Linked DNA regions of Simiduia agarivorans SA1 = DSM 21679. The protein of the gene in region 1 binds, or shares a complex with, the protein of each later gene. Links are inferred from orthologs where the notes say so. Each region holds a gene or a part of one and is shown in the gene's direction. Other genes may lie near its edges.

The links. The genes of interacting proteins can lie anywhere in the genome.
Region 2: the proteins of M5M_RS03350 (region 1) and sdhA are in contact, whole or in part, in a crystal structure (PDB 6C12), measured with the Escherichia coli proteins. The link is inferred for Simiduia agarivorans SA1 = DSM 21679 from one-to-one orthologs.

What each region holds. Positions count from the first base shown.
Region 1 is NC_018868.3:744,101-747,629, reverse strand. Bases 168-3,142 are described here. They hold M5M_RS03350 (FAD assembly factor SdhE), read left to right. Parts: upstream 168-1,519; coding sequence 1,520-1,765; downstream 1,766-3,142. Other genes in these bases: nadB (L-aspartate oxidase), read right to left, coding at 2,168-3,142; M5M_RS20065 (ribosome maturation factor RimM), read left to right, coding at 1,803-2,189; ygfZ (CAF17-like 4Fe-4S cluster assembly/insertion protein YgfZ), read right to left, coding at 439-1,389; M5M_RS03360 (HDOD domain-containing protein), read right to left, coding at 168-415. Also shown: more of M5M_RS03360, read right to left, coding at 1-167; more of nadB, read right to left, coding at 3,143-3,529. UniProt on the Escherichia coli protein: An FAD assembly protein, which accelerates covalent attachment of the cofactor into other proteins.
Region 2 is NC_018868.3:44,443-47,925, reverse strand. Bases 133-3,061 are described here. They hold sdhA (succinate dehydrogenase flavoprotein subunit), read left to right. Parts: upstream 133-676; coding sequence 677-2,446; downstream 2,447-3,061. Other genes in these bases: M5M_RS00185 (succinate dehydrogenase iron-sulfur subunit), read left to right, coding at 2,464-3,061; sdhD (succinate dehydrogenase, hydrophobic membrane anchor protein), read left to right, coding at 305-673; sdhC (succinate dehydrogenase, cytochrome b556 subunit), read left to right, coding at 133-311. In the rest of the region: more of sdhC, read left to right, coding at 1-132; more of M5M_RS00185, read left to right, coding at 3,062-3,168. UniProt on the Escherichia coli protein: Two distinct, membrane-bound, FAD-containing enzymes are responsible for the catalysis of fumarate and succinate interconversion; the fumarate reductase is used in anaerobic growth, and the succinate dehydrogenase is used in aerobic growth.

The sequences.
Region 1 (3,529 bases):
ACCGGGTGCGGTGCTTACACAGCACGTGGCAGATGCCAGCGATTTCACTCGAGCGGGTCCACACTTCTCTCAGGCGCCGGTCTATCAGATCGCTGGTGGCCTGGAACATCTGCGACATGGCGAGGCCCGTGGCAATATTGCAGGTGTACTCGATACCCAATCTCGCCAGTGCCATTTTCAGGTCAGTGATTTCTTTTGAGCCTCTGAGCAGTGGGCTGTTTGCCACTTTAATCAGGCGGGCGGTAAGTGCTGCGTCGGAGCCTATGACTTTGCCCAGCTGGTCGATCGAGGCGTCTGGGTCCTCGGCGACCTCCCGTACGCGCAAGGCGACCTCTGGCAGCGTTGGTAGCACCAGTTGATCTTTCTCGAGTGCGGTGATGATGTCTTGGCTGACTTTCTCGACCAGCTGGCTCATGCAGGCGTCCTTGTTAAATCTGACTATGACTCATTGTTTATAGCATAGGGAGGCTGAATGGGCCTGAGTATTTTATCGCCTGCTTGAAGTATGGTGTCTTCAGTGAGGGCGTCCGTGCGGACCTCCGCAAAGGCAAGCCATTGATTGGCCTCCGCCCGGTGTTGCTTGATGATCTTGCCTGAGGGGATTCCCTGTGTATCGGTAAGTACATCGGTTTCAGGCTGGCTTTCGCCAGATAGCAGCACGCACCGGGTTTTCAGCTTGGCCTTGTACTCCATGCGGGCAATGATTTCCTGACCGATGTAGCAGCCTTTTTTGAAGCTAACAAATGCAAGTGCGGGGTGGTTCAGATGATGCGGGGTGTAAAGCTCGCTAAGGTCGGCGCCTACCCAGCAAATGCCATGCAGCATCAACAGGGTTTGCCAGGCATGGGCTCCGCCCTTGGTGCGCGTATCCTGTAGCCAGATCGCTTCAGCAGTGGTTTGTGGGAGTAGTTGCAGTGTCAGCTGCGGGCTCAGCGCTGCGGACGGAAATTCGTCGGACAGGATGGCGCCATTGGCTTCTGCGAGGCACACCAATGCTGAGTCCGGTGCTACCCTAACGCGGTGAAACATCAGGTATTTATTCAGGTGATCACATAGCTTTTGTCCCTGCAGTGTATCTGCCAGCATCAGTACATCGCCGTCATCGGCCGGTACCAGCAGTGCGCTGGCGATGACCCGGCCCTTCGGAGTGCAAATGTCCGTGAATACGGATTTACCCTGAGTCAGTAATTTTGCATCTTGTGTGATCTGGCCTTGCAGGGCAGGGATGACCTTTTCACCCTGCAATCGCAATATGGCCAGACAGTCAAGGCTCAGCAATAGCGGCTGTTGCAGGTCTGGTTCCGGGTGCGCCTGGTGGTGCAGTGCAAAGCCTTCGGGTGCTAATAGCATCTGATGCTTTGTCAGGAATTCTGGCCATGGTTGGTTCATTTACGTGCCCGTGTGGTTTTCTCTGCTTGGGCCGCTATAATGCCGGACGCCTGTTGTTTGGCAAGCCCGATGTGCAGTTACGGGCGCATGCGCCGCTCATGGCAGGCGCACATTTGACGCGGAGAAAAGCGTGGAAAGAAATCGACTATTCTGGGGAAGCCGCAGGGGCATGCTGGAGCTTGACTTGGTCTTGCTGCCTTTTTTGGAGAATGTTTACCCCACGTTAGAACAGGCCGACAAGGAACGTTATTGGCGACTGCTGGAGTGCGAGGATCAGGACATGTTTGCCTGGTTTCTTAAGCGCCAGGATCCCGAAGATAAGGAGCTTCTTCAGATTGTCCAGATCATTCGCGACAACACAGGCAAGCAGAGCTGACGTCTTTCAGATAGCACTGGCGCCAGGCGCCTGTGAATTGCGTTATCGTTTTGGCATCCTGCTGGCCATGTCATTGTTAGCGGCATTGGCCATCGTGCGGTATAGGCCTGATTGGCAGGTCATGTTTCTGTCTGCGTTGGCTTTGTATGCACCATTAGTCTGGCTTTTGCTGTGCCCGCTTAATGGGCGCTGGTCAGGCGAGCTCATCCGGTTTGATGGCGCTGTTTGGTGGTTGGGCAGCGGGCAGTTGTGGCGTCGGCTCGAGCTGCGTTCGCATCGCCGCTTTGGTACCTTTCTGGTGGTTGCGCAATTTCGCCATCGCGATGGTGTGGAGACGCTCTGGCTGTTTCCCTCGTCGCGCGCCTGTGGCAGCCACAGGCGGATGCGGTTACAACTCTCTACTCACTCTTCAGAAAGGGTCTGAACAAAGACTTCCTGCGCCGCGTAATTGGTAGGTACGAGGATTGTATCTCTGGCAACGTGGTTCGCATCAGGATGATCGAGCGAATAGTGCAGGCCACGACTTTCTTTGCGCTCCATGGCTGAGCGAATAATCAGTTCTGCCACCATGGCCAGATTCCGCAGTTCGATCAGATCGCCCCTGACTTTGTAATTGGAATAGTATTCTGCAATTTCCCGCTTGAGCAGTTTGATCCGATGTGCAGCCCGCTCGAGACGTTTTTGGGTGCGCACGATGCCGACGTAGTCCCACATAAAGCGGCGCAATTCATCCCAGTTGTGCGATATCACCACGTCTTCATCTGAGTCAGTGACACGAGATTCATCCCAGCTGGCAGGTGGAAATGAAGGGCTGATCTGATTGATCTGGCTGCTGATGTGCTCCGCTGCAGACTGTGCATAGACGATGCACTCCAGTAACGAATTCGATGCCATGCGGTTGGCCCCGTGCAGGCCTGTAAAAGATGCTTCGCCAATGGCATACAAGTGGTTCAGGTCCGTTCTGCCAGCATTGTCTACAACAATACCGCCGCAGGTGTAATGGGCAGCAGGTACCACCGGGATGGGTTCTTTGGTGATATCAATGCCGTACTCAAGGCACTTGGCTTTTACGGTCGGAAAATGGCTGGCAATAAAACTTTCCGGTTTATGACTGATGTCGAGATACAGACAATCCGCGCCAAGGCGTTTCATTTCGTGGTCGATGGCGCGGGCAACAATGTCGCGCGGTGCGAGTTCGGCACGGGCATCGAATTTTTCCATGAAGCGCCGGCCGTCGGGCAGCTTTAGAAACGCACCTTCGCCCCTTAACGCTTCTGTTATCAGAAATGATTTGGCTTTGGGGTGAAACAGGCAGGTGGGGTGAAACTGGTTGAATTCCATATTGGCCACCCGGCAGCCTGCACGCCAGGCCATGGCGATGCCGTCGCCGGAAGCACCATCCGGATTAGAGGTGTACAAATAGACCTTGCTGGCGCCACCTGTGGCCAGGACCACGGATTTGGCCTGAAAGGTATGCACGTGGTCATCCTGTTTGCTGTAAACGTAAGCGCCGGTGCAACGCAATTTACGGCTGTCGGGATCTGGCTGGGTGATCAGGTCCAGCGCAACATGGTTTTCGAACAGCGTAATGCCTTCGGACTCTTTGACCCGCTCGATCAGGCTGCTGAGCACGGCCTTGCCGGTGGCGTCGGCAGAGTGAATGATGCGCCGGTGGGAGTGGCCGCCTTCCTGGGTCAGATGGTATTGCTGGTCGTCGGCTTCGCGGGTGAAATCAACCCCTTGTGCGATAAGCCATTCGATTGC
Region 2 (3,483 bases), 700 kb from region 1 along the record:
TTTCTATATTGCACCGCATTTCTGGTGTTGCGCTGTTTGCCGGCGTCGCCATTCTGCTGTGGATGCTAGAAGCCAGCCTGTCTTCCGAAGCCAGCTTTACCGAGCTTAAGGAACACTTCCAGAATCCGCTGTGTAAGCTGATTTTGTGGGCCACTTTGGCCGCGCTGGCGTATCACATGGTTGCGGGCATCCGTCATCTGATCATGGATACGGGTGTAGGTGAAAGTCTTGAAGGCGGCCAGGCCGGTGCCAAGCTGGTTATTGCCATTGCCTTCATCATCATTGCTGCTCTGGGGGTTTGGATATGGTAACTGCCGTAACGAGTTTTGGCCGCAGCGGCCTGTACGACTGGTTGATCCAGCGTGTCAGCGCCATTGTCATGGCTGCATATACCGTCTTTATTACAGGCTTTGTAATGACAACGCCGGATCTGTCCTTTGACGTATGGCGCGCGTTGTTCGACACGCTATGGATGCGCGTATTTACACTGGCGACAATCATTTCTCTCGCCGCGCACGCCTGGATCGGCCTGTGGGCCGTACTGACCGACTACCTGACAGACCGCCTCATGGGTGCCAAGGCCACTGTGCTGCGCCTGTTTGCACAGGTGGTACTGGGAGCGGTCACCCTGACTTACACAGTCTGGGCCATTGAAATTCTCTGGGGGCATTGATTCATGGCTAACATGCGCACTATTTCTTTTGACGGCATCGTAATCGGTGGCGGCGGCGCAGGCATGCGCGCGGCGCTGCAGCTGGCTCAGTCCGGCTATAAAACCGCCGTTATCACCAAAGTATTCCCCACCCGCTCGCACACTGTGTCAGCCCAGGGTGGTATCACCTGTGCCATTGCCTCTGCAGACCCGCAGGACGATTGGCGTTGGCACATGTACGACACCGTCAAAGGCTCCGACTATATCGGTGATCAGGACGCGATCGAATACATGTGTTCCGTGGGCCCCGAAGCCGTGTTCGAACTGGAACACATGGGCCTGCCCTTCTCGCGTACCGAAGAAGGCCGCATCTACCAGCGTCCATTCGGTGGTCAATCCAAAGATTTCGGTAAGGGCGGCCAGGCTGCGCGTACCTGTGCGGCCGCTGACCGAACCGGTCACGCCCTGCTGCACACCCTTTACCAGAACAACGTCAAGAACAACACCGTATTCCTGAACGAGTGGTTCGCGGTCGATATCGTGAAAAACCAGGACGGCGCTGTGGTTGGCGTCATCGCCATCAATATTGAAGACGGTGAAGTGGTGTACGTGAAGTCGCGCGCCACCGTATTTGCCACTGGCGGTGCAGGCCGTATATACGCCTCCACCACCAACGCCCACATCAACACCGGCGACGGTATCGGCATGGCGCTGCGCGCCGGCTTCCCGGTACAGGACATCGAGATGTGGCAGTTCCACCCCACCGGTATTGCCGGTGCCGGTGTACTGGTGACCGAAGGTTGTCGCGGTGAAGGTGGTTACCTGATCAACAAGCACGGCGAGCGCTTCATGGAGCGTTACGCACCCAATGCCAAAGACCTGGCCTCGCGCGACGTCGTGGCCCGCTCCATGGTGCTGGAAATTCTGGCCGGCAACGGCTGCGGCCCGGACGGCGATCACGTGTTCCTGAAGCTCGATCACCTGGGCGAGGAAGTGCTGGAAAGCCGCCTGCCGGGTATCTGTGAGCTGTCGCGTACCTTCGCCCATGCTGACCCGGTGAAAGAACCCGTGCCGGTTGTGCCCACCTGTCACTACATGATGGGCGGTATCCCCACTAACGTGCACGGTCAGGCCCTGACCCACAAAGACGGCACCGATTCGGTGATTGACGGTTTCTACGCCTGTGGTGAAGTTGCCTGCGTATCCGTACACGGTGCCAACCGTCTGGGCGGTAACTCGCTGCTCGACCTGGTGGTATTCGGCCGCGCATCCGGCCTGTTCATTGAAAAAGCCCTGCGTGAAGGTGTCGAACATCGCGAAGCCAGCGAGTCCGATATCGAAGCGGCCATGGCGCGCCTGAACAAAATCAACACCTCGACCGGTGGCGAGTCGGCCCCAGCCCTGCGTAAAGAACTGCAGAGCATCATGCAGAATCACTTTGGTGTATTCCGCAAAGGCGAGTTCATGCAGGATGGCATCAAGAAGCTGGCTGAATTGCGCCCGCGCATTGAAAACGTCACGCTGGCAGACAAGTCCAACGCCTTCAATACCGCCCGTATCGAAGCGCTGGAACTGCAGAACCTGCTGGAAGTTGCGGAAGCCACTGCCATTGTGGCCGAAGAGCGCAAGGAATCCCGCGGTGCTCACGCGCGCGAAGATTTCCAGGAGCGCGACGACCAGAACTGGCTGTGTCACTCCCTTTATTTCCCAACCGACAAGTCGGTGGGCAAGCGTGCGGTTAACTTCACACCGAAAACGGTGGAAGCGTTCGAACCCAAAGCGCGTACTTACTGATTCGGGGAGCTACAGATATGTTGAAAGTTGAAATTTATCGCTACAACCCTGAGTCCGACAAAGCCCCTCATATGCAAACCTATGAGGTGGATACTCAGGGCAAAGACCTGATGGTGCTGGACGTGCTGGAGCTGATCAAAGCCCAGGACCCCAGCCTGGCTTATCGTCGCTCCTGCCGTGAAGGCGTGTGCGGTTCCGATGGCATGAACATCAACGGCAAGAACGGCCTGGCCTGCATCAAGCCTTTGTCCGAGTGTGTTGTAAATAACAAATTGGTTCTGCGCCCGCTGCCCGGCCTGCCGGTGATCCGCGATCTGGTGATCGACATGACCCAGTTCTATGATCAGTACAAAAAGGTCCAGCCCTACTTGCAGAACAGCACCCCTGCGCCCGCCATCGAGCGGCTGCAGACCCCGGAAGACCGCGAAAAGCTGGACGGGCTGTACGAGTGTATTCTGTGCGCCTGTTGCTCTACCAGCTGCCCGTCCTTCTGGTGGAATCCCGACAAGTTCATCGGCCCGGCCGGTTTGTTACAAGCCTACCGCTTTCTGGCGGACAGCCGCGACAACGCCACCGAAGAACGTCTGGCCAAACTGGATGATCCCTTCAGCGTATTCCGCTGCCATGGCATCCAAAACTGTGTGGCGGTTTGCCCGAAGGGTCTGAACCCCACGCGCGCCATTGGCCACATTCGCAATATGTTGTTACAACGGGCGGTATAAGCCCGGGGCGATAAGCCCAGAGTGTAGTAGCGCACTAACCCCCAACCCGTGTTGGGGGTTAGTCATAAGAAAATACAAGCGATACTGCCACCATTCCCGGAACCAAAGAGTACCGGATTGGTCTGAAAAGGTGCGGAACCCAGGCACCAGACCGCAGGATTACCGCCGGCGGCTGGCGCCCTACTGATTTTTCATCTGCGTTCGCGCAGGAACAGGACGGCGTTTCTTCAAAAGAGAACGCCCAGTTAATGACTAGTATTTGCTAGTAAGTAGCAGGGGTATGTCGGGCTCGGCCCGATCTACTGTGAGAGCTTT